DNA from 4 places in the Bacillus salitolerans genome. Region 3 is predicted to be linked to each of the others. Evidence: riboswitches for the same ligand, from Rfam matches in the RefSeq annotation. Region 3 holds a riboswitch; each other region holds the start of a gene.
The links. Region 3 has a riboswitch for cyclic di-GMP ahead of ACFSCX_RS15225 (STAS domain-containing protein). Riboswitches for the same ligand answer to the same signal wherever they lie in the genome.
Positions count from the first base shown of each region.

Region 1: another riboswitch for cyclic di-GMP. It lies ahead of ACFSCX_RS24410 (sensor domain-containing diguanylate cyclase); the one in region 3 lies ahead of ACFSCX_RS15225 (STAS domain-containing protein).
Region 2: another riboswitch for cyclic di-GMP. It lies ahead of ACFSCX_RS07670 (hypothetical protein); the one in region 3 lies ahead of ACFSCX_RS15225 (STAS domain-containing protein).
Region 4: another riboswitch for cyclic di-GMP. It lies ahead of ACFSCX_RS06305 (AimR family lysis-lysogeny pheromone receptor); the one in region 3 lies ahead of ACFSCX_RS15225 (STAS domain-containing protein).

Region 1 is NZ_JBHUEM010000055.1:216,254-219,959, reverse strand. It holds gene ACFSCX_RS24410 (sensor domain-containing diguanylate cyclase) at 488-1,459, opposite strand; cyclic di-GMP riboswitch class I at 1,835-1,920, opposite strand; gene ACFSCX_RS24405 (hypothetical protein) at 2,031-3,452, opposite strand; gene ACFSCX_RS24400 (sensor domain-containing protein) at 3,667-3,706, opposite strand, start outside.
Region 2 is NZ_JBHUEM010000008.1:5,239-8,944, forward strand. It holds gene ACFSCX_RS07655 (sulfite oxidase-like oxidoreductase) at 1-462, shown strand, start outside; gene ACFSCX_RS07660 (YndM family protein) at 495-929, opposite strand; gene ACFSCX_RS07665 (Type 1 glutamine amidotransferase-like domain-containing protein) at 1,212-1,772, shown strand; cyclic di-GMP riboswitch class I at 1,897-1,982, shown strand; gene ACFSCX_RS07670 (hypothetical protein) at 2,091-2,342, shown strand; gene ACFSCX_RS07675 (PAS domain S-box protein) at 2,702-3,706, shown strand, end outside.
Region 3 is NZ_JBHUEM010000024.1:114,001-117,706, forward strand. It holds gene ACFSCX_RS15220 (flagellar assembly protein A) at 1-1,592, opposite strand, end outside; gene ACFSCX_RS15225 (STAS domain-containing protein) at 1,633-1,944, opposite strand; cyclic di-GMP riboswitch class I at 2,060-2,144, opposite strand; gene ACFSCX_RS15230 (EAL domain-containing protein) at 2,203-3,706, opposite strand, start outside.
Region 4 is NZ_JBHUEM010000005.1:73,722-77,427, forward strand. It holds gene ACFSCX_RS06300 (hypothetical protein) at 152-343, opposite strand; gene ACFSCX_RS06305 (AimR family lysis-lysogeny pheromone receptor) at 423-1,550, opposite strand; cyclic di-GMP riboswitch class I at 1,693-1,776, opposite strand; gene ACFSCX_RS06310 (hypothetical protein) at 2,040-2,624, opposite strand; gene ACFSCX_RS06315 (hypothetical protein) at 2,711-3,481, opposite strand; gene ACFSCX_RS06320 (helicase-related protein) at 3,538-3,706, opposite strand, start outside.

The DNA of each region.
Region 1 (3,706 bases), on a different contig from region 3:
CTTATCCGCCAGTTGGAACCGGATAAAAATCATGGAATTCAGTGCCTTGAGAGGAGGCTCTTTACTGCTAATGAGCCCAACTCATAATCGAGAGGAATTGTTCGTTTCTTTGGTAATTGATGTGTTCAGATTCAATGGCCATTACTGGCATACCAGAATCAAGGCAATACTACATTAAGGCATTAAGATCATCATTTAGTTCCATTTCATCTACTACAACTTTCTCTAAAAGCCACGATAGAAAGTTTGTGTAAACCAGCTTTTGGAAGAACAAAAGGCTTAGTGCGCCCCGTTTAGCCTAAGGCAAAGCAAATGTTCTGTCATGAAAAAATAAGGTGGTTTTCCCTTTTAGTCATAACAGGTTATTTGACCTCGAGTGGCTGGGAGCTGGATTCCAAGTTACTAGCCCATTCTCTTGCTGAAACCTTTCTTAATAATTGAAAAAAGCCTAAATCAAATATGATTTAGGCCCAGATTATCGTACTTTCTATTCTAGGATAGGTGGAGTATCCACCATTTCCTTCCGTTTCTTTTTCTCTGCATACATGTTCGAATCCGCTTCTACAAACAAGGAGCTCATGTTTCCTAATGAATGTTCTGCATGAGCATAGCCTATCGATGCTTTAATGTTGATTGTTGTGCTTTTCTCATTAAACACTGTTAGTTCCTGATGGATTTTTTTTATGAATGCTTGCACGTAGCTTTCTGGCTGATCCTCTATTAAAATAGCAAACTCATCTCCGCCAATTCTAGAAACAAAGACATGCTCATCGGAAAATTGATCTAATATTCTCGCTGTCTCTTTTATCAGGATATCCCCAGTCTTATGGCCATATTGATCATTAAATACCTTTAATTCATCTAAATCACATAGGATGATACTAGACGGAACATCCCGCTGTTTGTTTAGTCTTTCCATTTGCTGGTCAAAATAACTTCTATTGTAAATACCTGTCAAAGTATCATGTGATATTCTAAACTCCAGATCTTTTTGAAGTTTAATTTTGTCGTCAATATTTCGGATAATACCTTGGATAGCCACAAACTCACCATTTTTATAAATTGGTGTAGCGTACTCTTCGAAATATATATATTCCCCTTCTTTATTTCTCCATCTTTGGATAATGGGCTTGCTGTAGTCGGCATGGCCATATATTTTATTAGATACAATTTCATAATCATCTGGATGAACAAGATCAAAGGGAATATTAGGATTCATCAAGCTTTCCCCGACTATCCCCTCCCCTAACACCTTATCTATAGAGGGACTTATATATTTAAATTTCCGTTCGGGCTTTACTTGATAATAATAGATAATATCTCTAGAACTCTCTACTAAATTATAAATTCTCTTCTCATTTTCCTTTCGTTCCTTGACCCTCATCCTTACGATTTGTTTATACGTTTTTATGCTGAGGATCCCAACAAACAAACCTACTAAAAAACTAATGAATTCCATCGTCATCCTCCATTATCTTTTCTGATGACTGCATGAACAAAGAGCGAGAACATAGAACAAAAGGCTCAGGGCGCCCCGTATAGCCTCAGGCAGAGCAAATGTTCTGTCATGAAAAAAAAGGGTGGTTTTCCCTTGTATTCATGACAGGTTATTTGACCAAGGAAAAAGTGATACTTCTTTTTCCCTCGAGTAAGATGAAACGGCAAAGATCGTCGCCAATTCATCTTGGCTGGGTGCTGGAGCTAGATTAGCCGAAACATTGTTGTATAAACTAAACACCAGAAACTTATTTTACTTTAATACAGGAATGCTAGAATAAAAAATAGACTAACCGATTACCGATTAGTCTATTCAAATAGACGAATAGTTCATTCTATCGGTAACTGGCTGGCATAATCAAACCGATGTTAGCCCCTTTAGCTTTGCGTCTCCACCTTTCGATGGGTTTGCCTTTTATCAAAATATTCAGTACTTCAATGCTAGTATATAGGTCTACAATCCTAAAGTCAATGTAAACGCTAGTATAATCACCGGAATATAGGTAGGGAATATGGACTATATACGTTTATTGTTACCAAATTAACAACGAAAGAATAGTTGATACAACCAACCCCGCCATTACAGGCCAGAAATTTTTCCGAACAAGATCCATAACTGGTACTCCGCATAATCCAGCTACTGCCACAAGTGATGACCAAGCGATTAAAGTTCCTCCACCTGTCCAGATTGATCCCATTTGACCGATTGCAGCAAGGGTAGATGGATCGATGGAATTGGAGGCAAGCGCTCCAGAAAGTGCACCAGTTAGAGGTAAACCAGAAAATCCTGAGCCATCGAGACCCGTAATAATTCCAATGATCAAAATTCCAAATGCTGAAAGAACCATGTTTTCTGGTATGACCGTTTGACCTGCTTGAACTAAATCGAATAGGAAGGCAGGTGGTGTAGCTTCACCGAGTGATAGGATGCTTCCAGAAAAATCACCACTTCCTAAGAAGAAAAACCCAGCAATCGGAATTACCGGTCCCATCGCTTTAAAAGCAAACACAAAGCCTGATGTAATGTGCTCACTAATCCGATCTAACGCTTGAACTTTACCGTACGTTACAGTAGCTAGGCTAAGGAGTAGCACGGCCACTCCACCGATGAAGGCCGCACCATCTCCCCCTTCGAATCCTCCCATTCTTCCTCCGCTCACCTTTGTTGAAATCATATAGATCATGACCCCAAGCATTGAAAGCGGTACCAATACAGCAAACACCTTGCTCCACACGGTTTGTTTCGCTTCGTCTTGCTTGGATTCATCCGATGATCCTTGAAGCGTCTTCAGCTCCGTTTCGATTACGGGATCCGTCGATTTCCTCATTTGTTTCCTTACACCTAAATAACCTAACAGGATAGCTGTTCCACCAGATATAAGAGATAGGATTAACGCTTTGTCAGCTACTAATGCTGTATCAATCCCAGCTGCTTTTGCACTCAAGCTTGGCGCAATTTGCATGACGTAATCCGATGAAAGAGCCATCCCTTGACCGGCAAGAGCAACAGCCATTGCCGCTCCCATTAGCGGTAACCCAGCTCTAACTGCTGCTGGTACTAACAGCGCACATATGAGTGGAACAGCAGGTGTCGGCCAGAAAAATAATGAAATCACAAATGTGACGGCTATCAAGACAATATAAGCAATATGCCCATTAGTCATGACCTTTTGGATAGGGGCAATCATTTGATGGTCAGCACCTAAATCCTTTAATGAATGAAGAAGGGCCACCATAAACGTAATAATTAAAAAGATACTAAACAATTCTTTTGCCGCAGTTAAATTGGCATTAAACACAGAGGTGAACCCGCTGATGACACTTCCTTGGTACACCCATGCGACAAGAAACGTTCCGACTAAAGTAGGCAAGACGACACCTTTCCGAAAAATCATTGTTAAAATGACGCCTAGCGTAACCAACCCGTACAACCAATGAGCTGCTGTTAACTCCATACATTTCCTCCTTTCCTGAGAGTAACTCTCAAGGTTGGAATTATCATATGAACAACAGCCTATATTGGTTCCAGGTACCACCCGGGTTTTGTCGAATTCGACAGGTGACAGTCACTTGTCAGGTTTTGTCGAATTCGACAGGTGACAGTCACTTGTCAGGTTTTGTCGATACTTTCTTAATAATCTAAAAAAACACCACTTCAACTAAGTGGTGTTAACAATACTTCGGAAAGACATTCTTCTCCAACTCATCT
Region 2 (3,706 bases), on a different contig from region 3:
ATCTTTGGATTGGTTGAGTGCCCAATCACGTATACCTTTGAAAAAATACTAGACTTTCCGTCCGTAATGACAAAGAATGATATACATTGTGTGACAGGCTGGTCAAAGCTTGATAACGGATGGGAAGGTGTGTCAACGGAGATTCTTACGAAAGAGGCAAAACCATTAGCAGAAGCAAAACATGTAATCATCCATGCAGAAGAAGGCTGGACAACGAATTTGCCGATTCAGGATTTTTTACATGAGACGAGTCTTGTGGCACACTCCCACAATGGTAACAGTCTCACGCCTGAGCATGGATATCCGTTAAGGCTTGTCGTTCCACATTTATACTTTTGGAAAAGTGCAAAATGGATCAGAGCCATTGAGTTTGTTAAGGAAGACAAACCAGGTTTTTGGGAAAAGAACGGGTATCATATGTATGGGAATCCTTGGAAAGAACAAAGGTTTACGTGGGATTAAATAAATAGCCTCAGGATTTTGGGGCTATTTATTTATTTTTTATCCCTTGGATTCTGCTCTTCAGCCATCTCCATTCCATAAGCTAATCTTTCATTAAAAGCAGACCTTTGCGTTTCTTGTGCTATAGGACTTCTTCTCAACATATATCGATGAACGAATAGCTCTGAAACAGCAACAAAGCTGGCGGTAATGATACTTCCCCATGCAATTTGCAGGTAGCTATGAAGAAGAATGCTACCGAATATCCAAACAGTTACATACGCAAGGAAAAAGTCAGAAATGATAGCGTTAGCATTACCAATTCGAGGCAATAATATTTGATCACCTATAAAGTATGAAAAGACGGTAAGTAGCAAGCTAAAAGACAATATATCTACAAAGGAAGCCTCGAAAAATAAATCTAGCGCGATAGTAAAGATAAGGACACTAGAAATAAATTTCATCAAAAGTACAGGTAGATGACTCATGCTTTTCCTCCTAAAAAATTGCTTTTCTTAAACAGTATTTTTCGTTAACTATTATTGTGTTGTATTTATGTATGATTCATACTAATTTTGTTAGAATACTTTCACGTTGTATGGAAGAAAATGCTTCCGAATTATTGGAATAGGGGAAGAAGTACATACGTTTTACTACAATGAAAAATAAATAACGACAAATAGATAGGGAGACAGAAGATTGAAACGACTAATTTTATTAAGTGACCTACATCATAAACAAATAATCGAATTGCGAGGATTATTGGCAGATTGGATTACCACTTCATTCCAAAGCTGGGGTATATCACTTCACAGTCTGATTTAAGCAGAAAATACTTTAATGTGGGTCGTACCTATTTTAATGAAATCGGGTTCAAGGATATTGTATATTTTGAATTAGATGTAGAGTATACCCCTTCACTTACAAACGAATTGCTTAATAGAGAGGCAATTTTTTTGTCAGGTGGTAACACATTTATATTTTTAGAGAATATAAGAAAGCGAGGATTCATTCCACTGCTCCAAAAATATGTGGAAAATGGGGGTATTTTAATCGGTCAAAGTGCCGGCAGTATTTTAATGTCTAAGACAATTGAAATGGCAACCTTTCTCGATGAAAATGTTTCCAGACTCAATAATATTAATTCCTTACATTTAGTTGATTTTGAGTTTATGCCACATTGGGAAGGAGATTCAAGGTTGATCTCACAATTAGAAAACTTGAAAAGTCATCATCCAATATATGCTTGTAAAGATGGAGATTGGATTAGTGTAAATGGAGAAGAAGTACAACTCCATGGAGAGATCATAAAGATTGAAAAAGGATATTGAGGCCGCAGTGACACTCTCTAGCATACTTTCTAGTACTTTTTACTCGGGATAATTTAACTATTTTTGGTAGAATTTGCTGAAAATTGTTGAAGAAATATGTCTTCCGTTTTATGATTCAAGTATAATAGGTAAAAGGCAAACTTATTGAAAAATAAGGACGCAAAGCTACGAGTCTAAGGTTGAATAAGCTATGATAGTCGGGCTGCCAAAAAGAATGAACTTATCTGGTTAATTGGAACCAATCACCGGTAAAGTCCACTAATCTTTTTGGTGGGCTTTTTTACATAACATATTTTTTTCATAAAGGTGGGAGCAATTATGACGGTTTTGTTTGGCTCAATTGAATACTTTCAAAGTGAAATTATTTCCTTCATTAATGGTAATGGTGTAAATGAAATAGAGGAGGATAAGCTTTCAATATTATTAAATAGGTTGCAAAATGAAATATTTTCTGATTTTATATGTGAAGAAAATATTCGATCAGAATGTATGCGAAACCTGTCAATTGCTTTTGAAAGGTTACTACATAAACAAGATATTTGTGTAGGTAGGTTATCTCGCTCTAACTAGCGCTAAGACCCCCACTTCCTGTGGCAACGTCTGTGAGACTCACATCTACAATCAGTGGAGGATGAGGAAAACCTCCAATGATGGAAGTTTCATACTATGAAACTTCCAAATAATTGAAAAGAATAATAAGGTAGAGTATAGTTAAGATGGACAGTGAGAGTGATGCTCATTTCTATACAGATTATGTTCAAACAAATGAATAAAGCTATTGTGCACAGATGAACTAAACAATAGAAGTGTTAGTCATAAGGCCAAACAAAGTGTAAGGTGTATCTCTAATCTTATATTTGTTGTGGCCTTTTTAGCGTCTCCGTAATACGAACAGAAAATACTATTGGTTGTAGAAGGGATAAGAGAAAATGAATACCAACTTTACTGACGATTTAAGGGATGCTCTTTTCGTCTTGGATAATAATTGGAATTTTATTTACATAAACCAGGCTGGTGAAGAATTACTGTCTCGAAAAAAGGCTGACCTCATTGGAAAACTAGTATGGGATGAATTTGAGGAAACCGTTGACTCAACATTTTTTCATCAATATCATCGAGCTGTAAATGAAGGTATTACTGTTGAGTTTGAAGAGTACTATCCACCGCTAAATGAATGGTTTGATGTAAGGGCCTATCCGAATAATGAAGGATTGGTCGTACATTTTCGTAGTATAAGTAAAGCAAAGAAAGCGTTACTGAAGACAGAACAACATTACGAATCATTATTTACTTTTCACCCGGATGCGGTTTATTCATTTGACTTAAACGGAAACTATCTTTCGGTCAATAAGAGTTTTGAGAAATTATTTGGTTATTCAAAGCAAGAGGCTCTAAAGATGGACTACAGAATTCTGCTTTCTACTGAGGATAAAGAGAGTGTAGATTATTTTTTTCAGCAAGCTTCTAGAGGTTACCCTCAAAGCTATGAAGTTACATGTCTGACAAAAGATGGGGATCAAGTAGAAGTTGCTGTGACTAATCTACCTATAGTCGTAGATCAAGAGATAATCGGGGTTTACGGAATTGCTAAAGATATAACCGATCGTAAGCTTATTGAACAAGAGCGACAAGAAAGAGAAGCAAGGTTAAATCAAGCATTAACCATTGCAAAGCTCATAAGCTGGGAGTTGGAGCTGAAAAATAATTATTTTTATTGGGAGGATAACGTTTCTACAATAATTGGAAGACAATTGAAGGTAACGAAACTGAAGTTTCTTGACTTCCTTCAAATCGTTGAAGAAACTGATATAGAAAAGGTAAAAGATCATTTTACAAGAGCAACAGAAGGAGAATCGTTAAACTGTCAGTGCCGAATAAGGCTAGATAACGGGGATATTAGGTTTGTAGAAATCACAGGAGAAACATTAGTAAAT
Region 3 (3,706 bases):
AGATGATTTAGCGATATCGCTACTTCTTTCCATTCTTCATCTAAATACGTTTCTCCCTTTCTTACAACCTCTACATACTTTTTAGCTATGGATGGGAAGCTTTGAAACTTCTTTTCTAGTAATATTCGAATTAACGGCTTTAACCCACCATTAGATAAATCACTAGATTTAAAAGCTGGAGACAGCATCAGTTCATTGACCACTTTCAGTAATTTTTCTGTTTGTTGATAGAGACTCCCTAGCAAATGTCCTAACTCAACCTGTAACATATTGTTTTTCCCTGCTGAAATCTCTGAACCAACGATATTTCCATACGTAATGATGGAACCAGAAGTTGTCAAAATTGCTTTATTAACAAGCTTGTGAACATTAATTTCACCTTCAGCTTCCACAACCATATTATTTACTTCTCCAACTATTTCTACATCACCTATAAACCGAATATTTCCAGATTCCAAATCTACATTTCCTTGGTGAACGAGCTTTGGTTTAACAGCTACTGTAATCAGTTTTCCTCTTTGCTCCACTTGTGGTCGCCCTGACGCAGTTGCCACAATTTTATTTTCTTCAATGATAATTCCATTTCCAGGTCTCACAATCACTGGGTATACCTTCGGGGCTGGTATTAATTCGTTTTGAACTGTATATCCCGATTCTCCTGGAATAGGGCGATGAATAATGCCAATCACTGCGCCTCTATCCACAGCTGGAAAGGTTTGAACTTCTTTATAATCAATTCGTCCATCCTCTTTTTCAAGAAATTCATTATTACCTTGAAGGTTGACCAAATACTCGATCCATCCATCATTTCCATCTGTTGGACTTTTACCTGTTGCAATTTCGAACGTGGACGGTTCTTCCACACTCGTTGCTTTTATAATTTCTTCTATATCGTAACCCTCGTTAATACCTAGCGATTTCAACTCATTGATAACATCATGTTGAGTTAAGCTGTTTATGATTTCTTTCTTTTCGTCCACTTTAACGTCAATATGGTAATCCGGTACGACATCTTGTAAACTCCGGGTGATTGTGTAACCAGGTTCAACTGTTAATAAAACTATTAACCCTTGCTTATCTATCTTAATGGACCATTTTGTTTCTCTTTCCTCCAGAGAATCCACTTCAATTTCATAATGGTGTGCCTCAGAAACAATCGTTGTCTCTTCTGTTATGGATTGCCCATTCTTCATTAAACGTAGACCTTCTTGGATTGTCACTAAAGGAAACCTTGTGGGTGAATCTCTACAATATAGCCTTCCATCCTTCACCCACACTTTACCTTCGAGTGTATGGATGCTATCATCTACCTTTTCCTGAGGTTGAAGGACCTTTGTAAGGTCCTCCTCTCTCGGTTTATCTCCATCATTCAATATCTGTTGTGAGGAGTCATGAGAATTGTTCGAACGGTTTTCTTGGCCCTTTTGAATCGTAAGTTTAACAACCGCTTTTTTTGTCCCTAAACCTAAAAATCCTTTTTCATTCGACTGAATAATCTCAATATCCACTTCATCTTTATTGACTCCTAGCGTATTTAAACCAATTATGATAGCGTCTTGAACGTCTTTTCCTTTCGCAACGATGGTTTGCATAATGACCCTCCCATCCAGTTAATTTGTGCAACGTTATACTTTAGATTTTTTGCAAGGCTTTTATAATTTGGTAAACACCAATTTCTTCAAAAACCTCATCCGTAAACTCATTCATACCTTGTAAAATGAGAGTAAAGTGTTTTTCAATAGAGATATGGGCAGCATTTATAATTGAACCGATCCCCGTAGAATCGATAAATTCTAGGTTTTTAAAATCAATGATTACAGTTTCTGGGCTTACGATTTCCTTTAAATGCTCATCAAGCATATAGCTTGTTGAAATATCTAGTATTCCTTTCAAATGAATCACTAATTCGGATTCCTTCCTGTCTATATTAATGGATAGTCCCATAGTATTCACCTCAATTCTCCTTGATTTTCTACGTATGATAAAAAGCCCCCCAAAAGGTTGGGGGGCTTCAATAGATAGTACAAAAGCACTATAAACTGAATACAATTCCATCCTTTTCGGTAACCCGGCGATCTTAGCACTTTGGCCTTAGACCCGTGGCTTTGCGTCCTTATCTTTCAATAAGTTTGCCATTTTCGTAGGTATAAGTTCTTATTTACTACTATTATCGGGTGTTTTATTATCATTTTTAGTGGTAAATCAAACCTTTTCAATTAATTTTTCTAATTTTTCTGAATTATTTCCAGTTGTTGGCATATTTCTGGTACCTTTCCCCTTATTTTCCTCTTTTATCCTCGGGATATTTACTTCAACAACTGTCCCTTCATACTCTTTACTACTAAAGGTTATAGTTCCTTTGTGCTGTCCAATAATTTGAAAGCATTTCATCAGTCCTATTCCTATTCCCTTTTCACGATAGCTATAATAAGGTTCTCCTAACCGCGCTAACCGCTCTTCGTCCATTCCTATTCCATTGTCAGTAATTGAAATATTGATATGAGAATCATTACTTGTTAATTTAATCCAAATTTCCCCATAAGTTTCAACGGCTTCTATACTATTCTCAATTATATTAGTAAACACTTTTTTTAGTTGATTAAAATCTCCATGCATTGAAGCAACCAAATTCGACTCTATCGAATAGCGGATACTTTTCTCGATTAATTTATCTGTAAAACGGTCAAGAACCTCCTGAAGTAACTCGGTAATATCTACACGTTGAATTAGCAGTGACTGTAAATTGGCTAATGCTAGGTATTCATTAATAATTTCTTCAATTTGTTCAAGTTCACCTTTAATAATTGGGAAGTAAGTATGATCATAGGATTCTTCTAACAATTGAACAAATCCCTTGATAGACGTAACAGGATTTCTAATTTCATGTGCGACTCCTGCAGCCAACTCACTAACAATCGATAGCTTTTCACTTTGTAATAGCATTTCTTCGGTTTTTTTCTTATCTGTAATATCACGTCCAATGACTAACATTTGCACTACCTTTTTATCCTCATCAAATACTGGCGAGATTACGAGTTCAAATATCCCAAGCTCCTTATTTTGTTTTTCCAATTGAAACTCTGATTGACATGGAGCCTTATTCATATAACTTTCATTGAATAGTTTTAAGAAATGATTTTGATTCTCTGGGCCTACTAACTCAGTAAACAGCTGTCCTTCCAAATGAAACTGGCTTCCCATAATCCATTCAAAAGATGGAGAAGCATAATCTATCCTTCCACTTACACTGCAAATAAAGAAGAGATCAGGCATATTCTCCGCGATTAAGCGGTAGCGTTTTTCACTTTCCTTTAAATGTCTCTCCATCTTTTTTCGATCGGTAATATCCACACAGGAACCGATAACCTCGTCCACAATCCCACCACGTTTTACAGGGCTTAAAACTACCAAGTAGGTAATTGCATTTATCTCCTGTTCATAAGATACCCTATCCTCTCCATGCCAGGCTCTTTCATAATAAGTAGTTATCTCCTCTGCCATTTTCAATGGATGAATCTCAAATAAATCTTTTCCTATTACTTGTTGGGGAATAAAACCTAATCGATATACTAACTCACCATCACATAATGTATGAATAAAATGGCCATTTATCTTTTTGACCTTGAATGTCATCCCTTGTTGACGACGGATTGTCTCCTGTAGCTCCCTTTTTGCTGAACGAACAAGCTCTTCAGACCATTCTGCT
Region 4 (3,706 bases), on a different contig from region 3:
TTGAAAATTTAAAATTGACTGGCTTTTTTGTACCCTTTAGAAAAAAATTAAGTAAATTTACCATTTTAGACAATTACTTAATTTGCCCTTAAACTACAAGAGACAACATCCATTAAGTTGTAAAAAACTTAATGAATGTTGTCTCTAATTTTTAATGTCCGCCCGTTCCAGGATCTTGGACACTTTGGCTAATCACTATGTCGTCTGTATTAAAAACTATTTCATCTTTGAAGAGCTTAAACTTCTCTTCTTTCTTTGCATTAACTTCATCACTAGCGAATACTCCTAGTCCAAGAGTTAAAGTCAATGATGCTCCTAAACAAACCTTAACAAACTTATTCATATTGTCACCTCATATATCATTTAACTGACATATTCCTAAATTTATTATAATCTTCCATATTTGGAGAATCAACACTTTTTTACAAATCACTGGCTAAACTTCTGATTAAGCTTGCATAGAATAGATTTCCACCTGTTTGGAATCCCTCAATAGCAACCTTTAAAAGGGCTTGATTTCTAAGACATATACCTTTGTAATACAATTGGAAGGAAGTTAACTCGCCCCTTTTCCTTTCAATTTCATTCAAAATTGATAAGCACTTATCTTGGTTTTCTTTCCCTTCCAATCTAGCATGATAATGGCAGACTTCTGCTCGATCTGATAAAAAGAGTTCATTAAAATCATTGTGTATTAGACGAATAAAATCATGCGTAGCTTCTAATTGTACTCTTTTTATAGTGAAATCCTTATTTACTACTTCTAATAAGGATAATGATTTTTTAATATATTGGATGCTCTGTTCATAATCATGTTCTGCATGTAACTGAGCGAGTAACGCATAGGCAGAAATTATAGGAAAATGATAAATGTTTCCAGAATTAATGATAGTCCAAGCCATTTCCCGTGCCTTTTCCTTTTCATTTCGAGCCATGAACACAGTTGATTTCATTTCCCATACCCTAATCAGCATAGAATGTTTGAAATAACTATCTTCAAGTTGCAATACTAACTCTGTAACATCATCTACTAAATCTAACATGACGTTCCAAGCATTAAGGTCATAAAAGCTATATAAAGTTAGGATCTCCATCATGACCTTAGATGTTTCTTTTGTAAAGTTCGTATTTAATTTTATTTGCTCAGTTCGCCTATACATTTCCTGTTTTTTATTAACAAAAGCACCACGATTTCTTTGCATTAACAATAGATATAGAGGAGAAAATTCTGGATTGTCAAATTTGTATGCCAATTCTTCGGCTAATTCGAAATATCCATTGTTCATTAAATATTCTAATATCATTGGCTCATTATCTGGACGATCGGAAAGTATACAAAATTCCCTCATTACTCGATTAAAGATATCTGGCTCGCCTTCGTATAATAATTCTGCCAATTTATAAAAATTTGAAAAATGAAATGCAGCTTTTCCTTTAAATATAAGAGTAACGTTAGCTGGTGTACATTCGAATAAAATAGAAATGTCTTTCTTTTTAATTCTTTTCTTTTTTAAATCAGCCTCTAGTCGGCACAAAAACTTAGTATACATATTATCACTTCACTTTCAAGTTTAATATCTATTTGCACGAATAGTCTAGAAGATTTGGAGTCGTATAAGCTGTATACTGTATATTTATCCTCTAGGCGTAGATAATAAAAAAGTATCCTACATAGGATACCTCATGGATTATCCCGATAGCTGGCTAGCATAGTTTATCACTTTAGCCCCTTAAGCTTTGCGTCACCACTTTTCAATGGTTTTGCCTTTAACGGATGTATATAGATATAAATTAGTACTTTTGTAATATATTATATTGAAACGAGAATGCTTATCAGTACAAAAGTAGTATATCTATTTATTTACCTCTTGACAATGCTATTTGGCAAAGTTGTTCTATATTTCCAATAGTATGAAACTTCTCTTAACTTACTCAACTTCCACTTGTTAATCTTATCCAGATATACCAACTCTCCTTTCTTACCTAATAACAATAGTAAAAAGGACTAAAATAAAGCATTAATCCTTTTTATCTTGCTACTAAGCGTTTTGGTTCATATTAGATAGTTCTATTACTCTCATTTGAATGGCTCCTTTAGTCCTTCGGAGAAGCTCTCCTGCTTCTTCATAAACTAAACCTTGTCGAAGCAAGTTCATTAGTTTTCGATCTTCCTCATCAGACCATCTTTCGTAAGCTCGTTTAGCTTGTGTTTGACGTTTACAAGCATCTTCTACCCAAGTTGGCTCAGGTAAGATGGAATACCTTTCATATTTCGTGAAATCAATCTTGTCTTGGTTCTTCTTTGCCCAATTCCAGAAGTCTTTCGGAGCAATCATTTGATAAGTACATTTCTTCCTAGTAACCTTCTCTTTTACAGGAAGTCCCTCATTTTTTTTCAGTTTTCCTAATTGGTAAGGTGTTGTTTTTAATAGCCTAGCTAATTCCTTAAGTGTCAATTCACCCTCATGATCTTTAGTACTAAGACCCATTCGTTTTAATTTAGCTTCCACTGAACCAATATCCCTATCTAAGGTAGTTGCAATTGTCTCCAAATCGAATTTTCCTACTATTTCATAGAGATATTCTTCTTCTTTGGTTGTCCAAATTCTATATGTTCGGACCATAATATATACTCCTCTCAACGTTAAAATGAAAAAAGGAGCAAGCACATGGTATCTGTACTTACTCCCTCTCTTTGTTTACTTTTTTATTAACAAACGGCTGCCATGTACTCATCCGGTATGAGATAATCCTGAGAAATGGTTCGTTCAATGGCATCAATATGTTGGACAGTGATATCCTTTTCCGTACGATTCACAACTACGGATAAGATTTCTCCAACACCAACCATCGAACTTGCGTCACCCATGTTTAACCAAATACGGTTCCCATCGGACACATGAACGTACTCATTCTCAATCCCGACAACTTGAACAGTCCATTTTTGCTCTCCCATTAAACCGTCTCTTATACGAGCTGTTGCCAGTTCAGAATATGATCCATCCAGTTCAATGTTTTCATCATCTTCAGATAAGTCTTCCATTGTTAGACAATCCTCAATTGGTTGTTGTTCCATCATCATATCTAACTGGTTTAACTCATCATCCATTGATACCGTTACGTAATTGTCGGGTTCCATACAATCAATATAGGAATCCTGAGACATAGGCTCTTCGTATTGCTCCGCTTGAGGCCCATTCACTTCTTGTTCAATCATTGAAAGAAATTGTAAGGTATCATCATTTAATACTGCTCTTTTAACCTCTGGTACTTGCGTAGTTTCAACTGGAGCAGATTCAACGACTGTTTCAGTGACCAACTCCATCTCCATTTGCTTTTCTTCTTGATAACTCATTACAAAATCATATGTTACCATTCGAGAAACACGGATAATGTCTGCTTTGATCATACAATATTGCTCCAATACATGAATCACTACTAGTTGAATGATAGATAATGCATCTACTACTGCAATTGTCATATTTAATATCTTCCTCTCATTTTTAATTAAAGAGAACATCCATAAGGATGTTCCATTTATGCAAACAACTCAAAGACTAACTGACCATCTGCCGGTTCAGCTTTCTTTTTACTTTTCTTCATTTGCTCCTCTTCTCGCGTGTATACCATAAGAGAAATTTCTTCACCATATACAGCTTTAGTTGGACGTTCTAATTGTGCGAAGTAATCCAAAATGACATGACCT